One region of the Rhodoferax sp. PAMC 29310 genome, then DNA from elsewhere that is predicted to be linked to it. Evidence: predicted binding sites of a transcription regulator. Region 1 holds the regulator's gene; the other holds the start of a gene.
The links. The regulator sigma-54, encoded in region 1, starts transcription at its own class of promoters, with help from an activator protein. The targets are predictions, from matches to a motif close to TGGCANGNAANCTGCTTT.
Positions count from the first base shown of each region.

Region 1 (7,266 bases):
CCAGACCACCTCCTATGGCAACCAAGGCTCCAACGGTCAGCGCATGCTGGTCGAGTTTGTGTCGGCCAACCCGACCGGTCCGCTGCATGTGGGCCATGGCCGTCAGGCCGCCTTGGGAGATGCAATCTGCAATTTGTTCCAGTCGCAGGGCTGGAATGTGCACCGTGAGTTCTATTACAACGATGCGGGCGTGCAAATCCAGACGCTCACCAACAGCACCCAATTGCGCGCCAAAGGCTTCAAACCCGGTGACGAGTGCTGGCCCACCGATTCTGACAACCCCGCCAGCAAGGCCTTTTACAACGGCGACTACATTGCCGACATCGCCAATGACTTTCTGGCCAAGAAGACAGTCAAGGCCGATGACCGCGAATTCACCGCCAGCGGTCACGTGGACGATGTGGAGTCGATTCGACAGTTTGCCGTGGCCTACCTGCGCAATGAGCAGGACAAGGATTTGCAGGCTTTCAACCTGAAGTTTGACGAGTACTACCTGGAATCCAGCCTGTACACCAGCGGCCGGGTGGCCAAGACGGTGGAGACGCTGGTGGCTAATGGCAAAACCTACGAGCAAGACGGCGCGCTGTGGCTGCGCTCCACCGACTACGGTGACGACAAAGACCGCGTCATGCGCAAGCAGGATGGCACCTTTACTTACTTTGTGCCCGATGTGGCCTACCACATCGCCAAGTGGGAGCGTGGCTATTCCAAGGTCATCAACATCCAGGGCACCGACCACCACGGCACCATTGCGCGGGTGCGCGCCGGCCTGCAGGCCGCGGGTGCTGGCATCCCTGAGGGCTACCCTGACTATGTGTTGCACACGATGGTGCGGGTGGTGCGCGGTGGCGAAGAGGTCAAGATATCCAAACGGGCAGGCAGCTATGTGACGCTGCGCGACCTGATTGAATGGACCTCCAAAGACGCGGTGCGCTTTTTCCTGCTTAGCCGCAAGCCTGACACGGAGTACACCTTTGATGTCGATCTGGCGGTGGCCAAGAACAATGACAATCCGGTGTACTACGTGCAATACGCGCACGCCCGCATTTGTTCGGTGCTGAGCGCTTGGGGCGGCGATGCGGCCAGCCTAGCAGGCGTCGATCTGTCCCCACTGGAAAGTCCTCAGGCGCAGGCTTTGATGCTGCTTCTTGCCAAGTACCCGGACATGTTGACCATGGCCGCTCAGGGCTTCGCGCCACACGATGTCACCTTCTACTTACGGGAACTAGCGGCGTGTTATCACAGCTATTACGACGCAGAGCGCATTCTGGTGGACGACGAGGCGGTCAAACTGGCGCGCCTGGCACTAGTCGCGGCTACCGCGCAGGTGTTGCACAATGGCCTCGCCGTGCTGGGCGTCAGTGCCCCGCAAAAAATGTAACCATAAAACGAGATGCAGCACATGAACAAGCAACGCGGAGGCACCATATTGGGCTTCATTCTGGGCGTGGTGGTGGGCTTGGGAATCGCTTTGGGCGTGGCGGTTTACGTCACCAAAGTTCCGGTTCCCTTTGTGAACAAGGCCAGTAGCCGTACCGTCGAGCAAGACTTCATGGAGACCCTGCGCAACAAGGATTGGGACCCCAATGCCGCGTTGCAAGTGAAGCCGGTGACAAAACCCGTGGACTCTTCAGTCACTCCTGCGCCTGCCGCCGAGATCGCAGCCCCTGTCGTGAAACCAGCAGACGCCAAGCCGGCCGAGGTCAAGCCCGCCGTCTCTGCTGACCCATTGGGTGACCTCGCCAAGGCGCGCTCGGGTGCTGCCAAGGCTGACCCCTATTACTATTTTGTTCAGCTGGGTGCTTTCCGAACTGCTGTAGATGCCGAAAGCCAGCGGGCTCGCCTGTCCTTGGGAGGCATTGAAGCCAAGGTCTCAGAGCGAGAGCAATCGGGACGCACTGTCTACCGGGTGCGTGTTGGGCCCTATGAGAAAAAGGACGATGCGATCCAGTCCAAGGAAAAACTGGATGCCGTTGGCCTGGAGACAGCGCTGGTGTCTGTGGCGCGCTAGAGCGCTGCTATTGAACTTATGCCAACAGCGTAAGTCCGACTGATTTAACTGGAGTGTTCAAAGATGAAGCGTCGTGATTTTTCCCTGACCTGTGGTGCGGTAGCTGGTGCGTCGGCTTTGCCGTCGCTTGTTTTTGCACAAGGCAAGCCTTATCAGGCCGGTGAGGATTATCTTGAAGTGAAGCCCGTCGCTGCGGTTGAAGCCCCAGCGGGGAAAATCGAAGTAGTGGAGTTTTTTTGGTACAACTGCCCGCATTGCAACGCGTTTGAACCGACGTTGGAGGCGTGGGTCAAGCGTTTGCCCGCTGATGTGGTGATGCGTAAGGTGCCAATTGCCTTCCGGGACAGCTTCATTCCTCAGCAGCGTCTTTATTACGCGCTGGAGGCCATGGGTTTGGTCGGAAAACTGAACTCCAAGGTCTTTGCTGCCATTCACGCCGAGCGCCAAAAATTGGACACGGAAGACGCCATCGTGCCTTGGGTCGTCTCCCAAGGTGTTGACAAGGCCAAGTTTACGCAGCAGTTCAACTCATTCTCCGTGGTCACCAAGGCCAAGAAGGCGACCTTGTTGCAAAACGCCTATAGCGTTGAGGGCGTGCCGGCGCTCGGCGTTGCCGGACGCTTCTACACCGATGGCACACAGGCCAAGGGCATGGAGCGCGCCTTGCAAGTAGTGGAGTCGCTGGTCGCCCAGGTTCGCAGCGGACGCTAGTCGCATCAGGCCGGCTGGCCCTCAAATGAGTGCGTCCCGCCGGCTGATGCCTGATGGGGGCGTTGGGCGGAGCTCTTTTTAGCCTTGAACCCACACGCGTGCCTCGATGGCGCTTCATGTAACGCAAGTTGGTATTGACCCACCGTGAGGCGGGGGGGGGCTTGGCTTGGGCGAACGGGTCGCTACAATGACATAAACTGACACTGCAGCAAGATTCATGCCTTTATGAAAATAACACTCACCTCTCTGTTTCTGGTTGTTTGCCTCGCCCTGAGCGCTGGCCAGGCGTATGCGGAAAAAGCGGACCGTGACAAGCCCATGAATATTGAGGCGGATTCGCTGCGCTATGACGATCAGCGACAAACCAGTGTGTTTACCGGCCGGGTGGTGTTAACCAAAGGCACAATTCTGATTCGCGGTGCCAAAATTGATGTGAAGCAGGATTCCGAGGGCAATCAATTTGGTCTGGTGCTTTCCGAGCCGAACAAACAAGCTTTTTTCCGCCAAAAGCGCGAAGGTGTTGACGAATACATTGAGGGCGAAGGCGACACGATTGAGTACGACAGCCGAGCGGACACCGTCAAGTTCCTGACCAATGCCAAGCTGCGCCGCTACCGGGGGGCGACGCTCAGTGACGAGTTCACCGGCGGCGTGATTCAGTACAACAACAGCACAGACGTGTTCACCATCGACGGCTCCGTCACCAAAACCGATGGCGTAAAAAGCGGGCGGGTCCGCGCCATGCTGACGCCCAAGTCGGATTCCGGCACGCCGAAAGGTGCCTTGGCACCGCTGGTGCCCGCACTTCGTTCGACCACCACGATGGGGACGGACAAGAAGTGAGTACCCCGGAGGCCATCACCGAGACACCTTCTCGCCTGGAGGCGGCCAGCGGCGAAAGTCGACTGGAAGTCAGCCATCTGCAGAAGTTTTATGGCGGGCGTCAAGCGGTCAAAGACGTGTCCTTGGTCGTCAGAAAAGGTGAAGTGGTGGGTTTGCTGGGCCCCAATGGTGCCGGCAAGACTACCTCGTTCTACATGATTGTGGGCTTGGTGCACGCCAGCGCGGGTGACATCACCATTGACGGGCAGTCGGTGGGCCACATGCCCATTCACCGACGGGCACGCATGGGCTTGAGCTATTTGCCTCAGGAAGCCTCTATTTTTCGCAAGCTCAACGTGGAAGATAACGTGCGCGCCGTGCTGGAGTTGCAGCGCGATGACGCCGGTCGACCGCTGAGCAAGCCGGAAATCGAAAAACGACTCACCGAATTGTTGCAAGACTTGCGGGTGGATCATCTGCGTGGCTCGGCGGCATTGGCGCTGTCTGGTGGTGAGCGCCGGCGGGTCGAGATCGCGCGCGCCTTGGCAACGCAACCCCGGTTTATTCTTCTGGATGAGCCCTTTGCCGGGATTGATCCCATCGCCGTGATCGAGATTCAGCGAATTATCAGTTTCCTGAAAGAGCGTGGGCTGGGGGTGCTCATCACTGACCACAACGTGCGGGAAACCCTGGGCATTTGCGACCACGCCTACATCATCAGTGACGGCAGTGTGCTGGCCCAAGGCAAGCCTGCCGAGATCGTCAACGACGCCAATGTTCGCCGGGTGTACCTCGGCGAACATTTCAGAATGTGAGCCGGGTGCACTGTCTATCCCTTCCTTACCTACTGATTGCTTTCCACAGGCGTGCCGCCTCGCGGACGTTGGCCTGTCCTGAACGGTGGGGGGGGCGATGAAGCCTGGCCTGTCCCTTCGTGTTTCCCAGCACCTGTCGCTGACGCCGCAATTGCAGCAGTCCATCCGGCTGTTGCAGCTGTCGACGCTGGAAATGAGCCAGGAAGTCGAGCAAATGCTGGACGAAAACCCGTTTTTGGAGGTGAGCGCAGAAGAGCCGCCACGCGAAGAATTTGGACTGGCACAAGCCGATGCACCGGTCCGCAATGAGGATCTGGATGTGGAAGCCGGCGCGCATGCTCCTGCCGAGTTCACTGCGGAAGTCCGGGTGAGCAGCGAAACCGATGCCGAATTGTCGCCCCTGTCGGCAGACGACGGGCAGAGCTGGGACGGCGACGGCAGTGCTTCCATGGCGCCCGATGATGGCGAGTGGGGGGGCGAGGCCAAGGCCCACGGCAACAACCTGGATGGTGACAGTGATGCCGATGTGACCGAACTGGCGCGCAGCCAGGAGTCGCTGCAAAGCCATTTGCACCGGCAGGCCCTGGCTTTGCACCTGAGTGAAGAAGATGGCGCCGCCCTGCGTTTCCTGATTGAGTCGCTGAACGACGACGGTTACCTGGAAGAGGCGTTGGCTGAGTTGGTTGACGGCTTGACCGGCGATGACCTTGAAGAGCGGGAGCAAATGCTGCACCACTTCACCGTTGCGCTGTCCTTGCTTAAAACATTGGAGCCTGTGGGAGTGGGTGCACGGGGTTTGGCCGAGTGTTTGACGCTTCAACTGAAAGCTTTGCAGAGTCAAGACGACATCAAGTTGGCCCAGGCGAGAACGGTGGCGGTGGCCCTGCGCATCTGTGCGCAGCCGATGGATGTTTTGGCGCGGCGTGACATCAAGCGTTTGGTGCAATTGTGCGGTGTGCCGGATGCGGCCATTCGTGAGGGGATCGCACTGATTGGGCATCTGGAGCCCAAACCCGGACGCCGGTTTGCCGATGTAGAGCGCAATATCGTGGTGCCGGACGTCATCGTCACTCAAGTGGGCAACGGATCGCAGGCGCAGTTCAGGGTTCGCCTCAACGCCGACGTGATGCCTCGCCTGCGGGTGCATGACATCTATGCCAACGCACTCAAGCAACACCGGGGTGGCGGCACCGAGGCGTCCAACTATGCGGCGCTGCAACAGCGTCTGCAGGAAGCGCGCTGGTTCATCAAAAATATCCAGCAGCGTTTCGACACGATTTTGCGGGTGAGCAACGCCATTGTGGAGCGCCAAAAGAGCTTTTTCATGCATGGCGAACTGGCCATGCGCCCGCTTGTGCTACGGGAAATTGCAGACGAACTGGGCTTGCACGAGTCCACCATCAGCCGTGTGACCACTGCCAAATACATGGCCACGCCATTCGGCACTTTTGAGTTGAAATTCTTCTTCGGCTCCGGCTTGGGGACCGACAGTGGGGGCAATGCTTCCAGCACGGCAGTGCGGGCGCTGATCAAGCAGTTCATCAGTGCCGAAAATCTGAAGAAGCCCCTCAGCGACAATCAGATCTCCGAGATGCTCAAAGAGCAGGGCATTGATTGCGCTCGCCGCACCGTGGCCAAGTACCGGGAAGGGCTGCGAATTGCCCCCGCCTCGCTGCGAAAAGACCTGTAAATCGCTGTCCGGCCCCGTCCCACCAGACCTACGGGCACCGGAGATTAGCGGAGCATCGCTTGCGCCCCAGAACAATAAACCTGTCATAGGAAAACGACGTGAACCAATTGCAATTATTTTTACCCTGCGCCGCAGGCGTTGAAGACCTATTACTGCCCGAGGTGCTTCGCATAACCGGCCTGCCCCCGGGCTGCGCAACCAAGCAGCGCGGCGGCGTCGCGGTGCGCACCTCATGGTCGCACGCCATGTTGCTCAATCTCTACAGCCGCCTGGCCCAGCGGGTACTGGTCTTGCTGTCGTACACCGAGTACCGCAGCGAGCAGGACCTGTACCGCGCGGCCAGCGAGGTCGAGTGGGAGCGCTGGTTCACGCCCAAGGAAAGCATCAAGATCGCAGTCACAGCCCAGCACAGCCCGCTCACCTCCCTCAACTTTGCGGCACTGAAGGTGAAAGATGCCGTGTGTGACCGTTTCCGCGTAGCCGCCAATGGCGTGCGCCCCGATGTGAATACCCAGTGGCCAGATGCCCGCATTTACGTGCACTTGACCACTGACAGCTGCTCTTTGTACCTGGATACTTCCGGCGAACCGCTATTCAAGCGCGGCTGGCGCGAGGACAAGGGTGATGCGCCTTTGAAGGAAACCCTGGCAGCCGCCATGATTGCCGCCAGCGGCTGGGCCGAGGGTGAGGATGACCTGCTGCCCTTGTACGACCCCTGCTGCGGCAGCGGCACGGTGCTCATTGAAGCAGCTCAGATTGCCTGCAACATTGCGGCCGGCAGCCGCCGTCGATTCGCCTTTGAGAAATACCTTCCCTTTCGCCGTGCGGACTGGGATGCGATGAAAAGAGAAGCGGCTGACGCAGAGGTGGTGAGGGAGCCCGGCCAAAAACCCATTATTTTTGGCAGTGACGTTTCGCACCGGATGGTGGACTTTGCCCAGCGCAACGCCGAACGGGCTGGCGTGGCCGATGTGATCGAGTTCCGTGGTGGCGATGCGTTGCAGCGTATGCCTCCGGTCGATGAGCCGGGCGTGATGATGCTGAACCCGCCCTATGGCGAGCGAATTGACGTGGCCGGTGTGGCCGGTGTCGAGCAGCAAGCCCGTTTTGGCGCTCGCGAGCTGGCGCAGACGGACGAAGGCGTGGACTTCTTCAACCAGCTCAGCGCGCACTGGAAGAAAAATTACGCCAACTGGACCGCCTGGGTGCTGACGCCC
Region 1 covers NZ_CP072852.1:3,692,992-3,700,257, forward strand. Annotated here, with positions in the region: gene argS (arginine--tRNA ligase) at 1-1,381, shown strand, start outside; gene J8G15_RS17160 (SPOR domain-containing protein) at 1,403-2,011, shown strand; gene J8G15_RS17165 (thiol:disulfide interchange protein DsbA/DsbL) at 2,075-2,722, shown strand; gene lptA (lipopolysaccharide transport periplasmic protein LptA) at 2,948-3,565, shown strand; gene lptB (LPS export ABC transporter ATP-binding protein) at 3,562-4,359, shown strand; gene rpoN (RNA polymerase factor sigma-54) at 4,457-6,049, shown strand; gene J8G15_RS17185 (class I SAM-dependent RNA methyltransferase) at 6,148-7,266, shown strand, end outside.

Region 2 (7,266 bases), 1.5 Mb from region 1:
CTGCCGGATTGATCCCCGGCGCACGTTTCGTGCCGCTGGAGAGCCGCAACCATGCGCTGCTGGCTGGCGAGCCGGCCTTCGCCCATTGTTTTGGCGAGATCCAGTCCTTTCTCGATGAACACGATGCGAGCCCGCGCCATGGGTCGGCGTTCAAGAACCTGAGCCCGAGCGAGCGGGCGCTCGTCGAATTGCTGGCGCATGGCCTGGACAATTTGCAGATCGCGGCGCACCTCGGCCTAGCCGAGAAAACAGTGCGCAACAAGGTCTCCGCAGTGTTTAGCAAGCTCGACGTGGCCACACGTGCACAGGCCATCGTGCATGCGCGCGAGGAGGGTTTCGGTATCCAACCGCTGCCGCGCTGAGTCAACTCGGGACATGAGTCCCGCCATTTGGAGCGGTTCGGTCCGCATCCAGCCCTGATCGGGACAACGGCCTCTCGCGCCAAGTGCTTTGATTCGATTGAATGAACCCCATCGAAACTCTGACGCACTGGAGGTCCCATGTCGCACTTGTATCAAACGTTCCCTTTGCCTGTCGTGAGGGCTGCCAAGCCGGCGCATCGCCCAGTGTGGCGTTATGTGATGAGCTGGCTGCAACGCTGCTGGCAGTCAGAATGCCGCCGCGCTGAGCGACCTGATCGTTACGTACCCTACTATTGAATCGATATGGCAACGGTTCCGACCGCTCTGATCGGGATCTATTTCACCGAGTCTGGCAGCGGCGGCGTCGTGCTGTTCGTGCCGGGCTGGTACAGCAGCAAGGTTGCCTGGCGTCCGGTTGGCGTAGCTTCGTGCTGACCGTAGCGCTGGCGACTTCGCCGCTTCAGTTGCTCGTTCTGCTCTTGATTCACCTTTGATTGGCAGCGTTGCGCGCAATTTCTGGATCAGTTCGAGGGTGCATTTCCATTGCAAACGCAGTCACGGATCCACCGAAATGCCGCGGATCAGGCCACCCCGAACCGGCCATTGCTGAATGCCTGCTGATGGCCGATCGCCGGTATTCGATCTGCTGAAATTCGTTGCACATTGCTGACAGTCCACGTCATACCTGAACGGCCGGTCTGGAGCAAGCAGTTCCAATAGTCGAACGATTCTTTTGGGCCTATAGCTGCCTCAGGCTCTATTGACAGGCATCGCCGCAATCCCTCTCAGATTCATGCTTTGGTCTCAGGCAGCCTTTGCAATTGAACGGGTGAAATAGAGTGGGCTCAACTCAGCCTCAAGGCATGAAACACCTGAATGGCGCCATACGCATCATTGGCGGCGTAGGTCAGTTGCGATGGCGTCAGCTGTGGCATGGACCAGTTGGAGGTGGCGGCTTTCTTGGACTTGGCGAAGCGTTGGTTGAATAGCACCGCGATACCGCCTTTGATGCCCATGTCTTTTCGGTAGCCACGGGCCTGAAAGACCGTGTTGAGTTCCAGCACATCGGCCGGGTCAACGCCCAGTTTGTGAATGATGCGCCGACGGTCGTCGCCCAGGCCAAAGCCGGCTTTGGTGTAGCCGGGCAGGGCGAGCAGTTGTGCAGCCACACTGCGGCAAGCCAAGTCATGGAGCTGAAACACCCAGGCTTTGTCCAAGGTTGAGAGTTGAAGAATGTGCGGCCCCTCTGACGCCTGGTCTTTGACGAACGTTGGTTTTGACTCGGTGTCAAAACCCCAGTTCCGGGTTTGCAGCAAGGCGTCGCGCGCTTCAATAGCTTGCGATTCGGTGCTGACCAATGTAATCCGGCTGATGGGCAGGCGGGGAAATTCGGGCAGCAAGGCGATCTCTTCCTTGCTGGGGGTGCTGTACAAAGTTTTCATGAGTGGCGCTTTGGTGTGTGAGGTGAGCTTAACCTTTTGATGCGGCACTGGGTCGAATGCTGGGGGCGGCTTTGCGATACTCGGTGCATGCAGATACAAGACATTCTTTTTTCCCAAGGCTTTGGTACGCGCCGCGTGTGCGCTGGCTTGATTCAACAAGGGTTGGTTCAGGTTTATGAGTCAAATGAGGCTCTACCGCCCGTCCCCTGTGCGGAGTCAGCTACTGATTTTGTAGCGGATGGCCTGCGCTTCAGGGTGCAGGGTGTGGACTGGCCGTTTCAGGAGAAAGCCTACATCTTGCTCAACAAACCCACGGCGACCGAGTGCTCGCAGAAACCGTCCACTTACCCCAGCATTTACACCCTCTTGCCGTCGCCGCTGCGTCTTCGCCCGCAAAAGGGGGCCGTGCAGGGTGTGCAAGCGGTCGGGCGGCTGGACCAAGACACGACAGGGCTGCTGCTGCTCACGGACGATGGCAAGTTCATCCACCGCATGAGTTCGCCACGCCACCACGTGCCCAAGGTGTATGAAGTCACGGTGAAGCACCCGCTGGACGAGGTGCAGGTCAACATGCTTTTGTCAGGCGTGGTGCTGGACGACGACCCCAAGCCGGTGCTGGCTGCCGCCTGTGAGGCTGTGTCCAGCCACCATCTGCGGTTGACGCTGACGGAAGGTAAATACCACCAGGTCAAACGCATGGTGGCGGCGGTGAGCAACCGGGTTGAGGCATTGCATCGTTCGCAAATTGGCGGGCTTCGTCTGCCCGACGATTTGGGGCCGGGCCAATGGCGTTGGTTGAGCCAGGCCGATCTGGCCAGTATTCAGAATTAACGGCCACAGCAGACCCACAGCGAGAGCGAGACTTTCTTCATGACCTTGTTTTTTGATTCCTTCTGGCGCGCCGTGGGCTACTGCCTGCGTCCGCGCGTGATTGCTTTGTCTTTTCTTCCGCTGGTGGTGATGGTGGCGCTGGCGCTGGGCCTGGGCTATTACTACTGGGAGCCAGCGTTGGACTGGGTGCGCGAGATGCTGGAGGCGTCGTCCACGGTCAACACGGTGTGGGACTGGCTCCAAAGCGTGGGGGCGGGCAGCATCAAGATGGTGTTGGCGCCGATGGTGGTGATCTTTGCTGTGACGCCGGTCATTGTGGTGCTCTCACTGTTGCTTGTCGCTGTGCTGATGACGCCTGCGTTGACCAGTTTGGTGGCTGAGCGGCGCTTCCCCCTGTTGGAACGAAAACATGGCGGCTCATTGGCGCGCAGCTTGATTTGGTCATTTGGCTCCACCTTGCTGGCCGTGGTGGCTTTGATTGTGTCCATCCCCCTTTGGCTGGTACCCCCGCTGGTACTGGTGTTGCCGCCCTTGATCTGGGGCTGGCTGACCTACCGGGTGATGGCGTTTGACGCCCTGGCCGAGCACGCCAGTGCAGAAGAGCGCCAACTTCTTTTTAAACAACATCGCAGTTGGCTGCTGGGCATTGGTGTGTTTTGCGGCTTCTTGGGGGCAGCGCCCAGCCTGCTATGGGCGTCTGGTGCCCTGTTTGCGGCCGCGTTTGTGGTTTTGGTTCCGATTGCGATCTGGATTTACACGCTGGTGTTTGCGTTTTCGTCGCTCTGGTTTGCGCATTACTGTCTGGCGGCGCTTCACACGCTGCGTGCCAACACGGCACAAACGGTTGCCACAGCGCCTTTGGTAGCGGCGCTGCCAGCCTCCGTGGTTGACGTTGACGCAGTAACATTGGCGGATGACTCAACCACCCAGCCTCCCGCCCTCCGTTAAGCCCGACGCCCGCTTTGGGCTGATCATTGTCGGAGACGAAATTTTGTCCGGAAAACGGACGGACAAACACCTTCCTAAAGTCATTGAGTTGCTCAAGGCACGGGGCCTTCAGCTGGATTACGCCGAGTACGTGGGCGACTCACCCGATCGCATCACGGCGACCCTGAAACGGGCGTTTGCCTCAGGCGATGTTGTGTTTTCGACCGGTGGCATTGGCGCCACGCCCGATGACCACACCCGGCAATGTGCGGCCCGGGCTCAAGGCTTGAGTTTGGCGCTTCACACGCAGGCCGAAGCTTTAATTCGGCAGAGAATGCAGGAATCTGCGATCGAGCAGGGCACGGTTTATGAGGCGAACCGCCCGGACAATATTCACCGTCTGAACATGGGCGTGTTTCCTGTCGGGGCCGAGATCATTCCCAATCCGTTTAACAAAATCCCGGGTTTCACCTGCGGCACGGTTCATTTTGTGCCCGGCTTTCCGGTCATGGCTTGGCCGATGATGGAGTGGGTGCTGGACACACATTACCCGCACCTGCACAAGGTGTCGACCTGGATCGAGCAGTCCGTGATTGTTTTTGGTGCCATGGAAGCCACCCTGACGCCCTTGATGGAAGAGATCGAGAAAGCGTTTGCGGGCGTGAAGGTGTTCAGCTTGCCCAGCGTGGATCATCCCCAGTACGGTCGCCACATTGAATTGGGGGTCAAGGGCGAGCCAGCGCTGGTGTCCCAAGCCTATGCGGTGCTGCTGAGCGGACTGAAAGGCTTTGATGCTCGATTGGGCCCAGAATTGGTGCAGAAATAACGCATCAATACGGTGCTTTTTGCATTTGCACCATTTTGGTGCAAATGCGCCGTAATCGGCGGCTGACAGGATTGCGAATGCCCCAAATCTTGGGCAATCTCAGGGCAGAATAGCAGGCTGGGTGAATTTGGCCAGTCACGAACTTGGCACAAAACCTGCATTTGCCTAAACGTACCTTTTTTCACAACGAATCAACCAGGAGTATTTGATGGCCAAGACCGTCGCAGACGTCATGAAGATGGTGAAAGAGAACGAAGTCAAGTTTGTTGACTTCCGCTTCACCGATACCCGCGGTAAAGAGCAGCACGTGACCGTGCCTGTTTCTCACTTCGACGAAGAGAAATTTACCGACGGACACGCGTTTGACGGTTCGTCCATCGCTGGTTGGAAGGGTATTGAAGCCTCCGACATGCAGCTGATGCCTGATCCAAACACCGCCAACATCGACCCCTTCTTTGAAGAAGCCACGATGATTTTGAGCTGCGACGTCATCGACCCAGCCGACGGTAAAGCCTACGAGCGCGATCCCCGCTCTTTGGCCAAGCGCGCTGAGGCTTACATGAAGGCCTCCGGCTTTGGTGACACCGCTTACTTTGGTCCAGAGCCAGAGTTCTTCGTGTTTGACGGCGTGCGTTGGGGCAACGACATGTCGGGCGCTTTCTACAAGATTGATTCTGAAGAAGGGGCTTGGAGTTCAAGCAAAGAATTTGAGCACGGCAATTCCGGCCATCGTCCGACAGTTAAAGGTGGTTACTTCCCCGTGCCACCCGTTGACAGCTTCCAGGACATGCGTTCTGAGATGTGTCTGGTGCTGGAGCAACTGGGTATCCCGGTTGAAGTGCACCACCACGAAGTGGCTAATGCTGGCCAGATGGAAATTGGCACCAAATTCAGCACGCTGGTTCAGCGCGCTGACTGGGTTCAGCTGCAAAAGTATGTGGTCCACAACGTGGCGCATGCTTATGGAAAAACTGCCACTTTCATGCCAAAACCCATCGTTGGTGACAACGGTTCCGGCATGCACGTGCACCAGTCGGTCTGGAAAGACGGCAAAAACCTGTTCGCAGGCGACGGCTATGCTGGTTTGTCTGATTTCGCCCTGTACTACATCGGCGGCATCATCAAGCACGCTCGTGCCCTGAACGCCATCACCAATCCCGGTACTAACAGCTACAAGCGCCTGGTTCCTCACTATGAGGCACCGGTCAAGCTGGCTTACTCGGCTAAGAACCGCTCGGCCTCCATCCGGATTCCGTTCGTGGCTAACCCCAAAGGTCGTCGCGTTGAGGCTCGTTTCCCCGATCCACTGATGAACCCTTACCTCGGCTTCTCGGCCTTGTTGATGGCGGGTCTGGACGGCGTGGAAAACAAGATTCACCCCGGCGAAGCCGCCAGCAAGGATCTGTACCACTTGCCACCGGAAGAAGACAAGTTGATCCCGACTGTGTGCCACAGCCTGGACCAGGCGCTGGAATGTCTGGATGCCGATCGCGCGTTCCTGACCAAAGGCGGCGTGTTCACTGACTCCTACCTGGATGCCTACATTGATCTGAAGATGCAGGAAGTAACCCGTTTGCGCGCAGCGACTCACCCCGCTGAGTTCGACATGTACTACTCGCTCTAATTCAGCGAGCCCGTCAAGGTGTAACCCGTTACACCTTGTGGCAACAAAAGGACGGCTCTGGCCGTCCTTTTTTCATTGTGCGAAACTTGAAAGGCCGCAGCGTGTTTGCTTGACGCATACTGGCAGTTTTATTCAAGTCACAGATTGGACGCGTAACGCACCCATGAACCATGCAATATTGATTACTCTGGCTCTGGCTTTTTGTGCCACCAACAGCATGGCGCAAGAGCGCATATACCGTTGTGGCAACGAGTACACCAACACCCTGACCGGACGTCAGGCCAAAGATTGCAAGTTGGTCGAAGGCGGCAATGTGACGGTGATTCAGGGCACCAAACCGGCACCTGCCGCCAAGAGCACACCCTCGATCTCCAGCGCAGCCGCGCCTGCCAACAGCCCCCGTGTGGACAGCAGCGAGCAAAAGTTCCGGGACTCGGATGCCCGTCTTATTCTGGAGTCAGAACTCAAGAAGGCTGAGGCCCGCCAAGCAGAGCTGTCGAAGGAGTACAAGAACGGTGAGCCCGACCAGCAAGGCGGCGAAGCCCGCAACCACCAAAAATACATCAACCGCGTCGCTGAGCTGAAGGCCAGTTTGTCCCGAATTGAGAGCGACATTGCCGGTATCCGGCGCGAGTTGGGGCGGGTTTCAAATGGTTCCGGCGCCAAGTAGGTCTCGGCCAATTCTCTCTGATAGCCCGAAGAGTGTTGACGACAGTCACCGCTTTTCTTCCTTTGACCTTCTTGCCACACTGGTTGCCGTTGTGAATGGCGAGGGCGAGGTGCTATTTGCCAATGCCGTGCTGGAAGATGCCTTGGGCATGTCTCGCCGGGCCATCATCGGGGCCAATTTGGCCGACCATTTCACAGAAACATCGCCACTTGAGAGTGCTTTGATTGGCGTGAGCGGCAACGAGTTTGCTGCTTTGCGCTATGACGCCTGGCTCAAGCGGGTGAACCATGATGCGCTGCCCGTGCATGTGATCGTGTCGCAAACCGACAACTCGCGGGAAATCATTGTTGAGCTGCTGCCGCAAGAGCAGCAAGCACGTCAGGAGCGGGAGGAGCGCTTGGCGGACCAGGCGCAGACCAACAAGGAGCTCATTCGCAATCTGGCGCATGAGATCAAGAATCCGCTAGGCGGCATACGGGGCGCTGCCCAGTTGCTGGAGATGGAAATAGAGTCCCGTGAACTCACGGAGTACACCCAGGTCATCATCCGGGAGGCCGACCGTCTACAAACGCTGGTGGATCGAT
Region 2 covers NZ_CP072852.1:596,115-603,380, forward strand. Annotated here, with positions in the region: gene J8G15_RS02740 (alpha/beta fold hydrolase) at 1-362, shown strand, start outside; gene J8G15_RS21805 (hypothetical protein) at 666-797, shown strand; gene J8G15_RS02745 (3'-5' exonuclease) at 1,208-1,804, opposite strand; gene J8G15_RS02750 (16S rRNA pseudouridine(516) synthase) at 1,892-2,635, shown strand; gene J8G15_RS02755 (EI24 domain-containing protein) at 2,675-3,583, shown strand; gene J8G15_RS02760 (molybdopterin-binding protein) at 3,549-4,388, shown strand; gene glnA (type I glutamate--ammonia ligase) at 4,597-6,012, shown strand; gene J8G15_RS02770 (hypothetical protein) at 6,176-6,682, shown strand; gene glnL (nitrogen regulation protein NR(II)) at 6,663-7,266, shown strand, end outside.
Region 2: glnA (type I glutamate--ammonia ligase) is a predicted target of sigma-54. The motif match lies at 4,533-4,550, and genes of this name have one in related genera.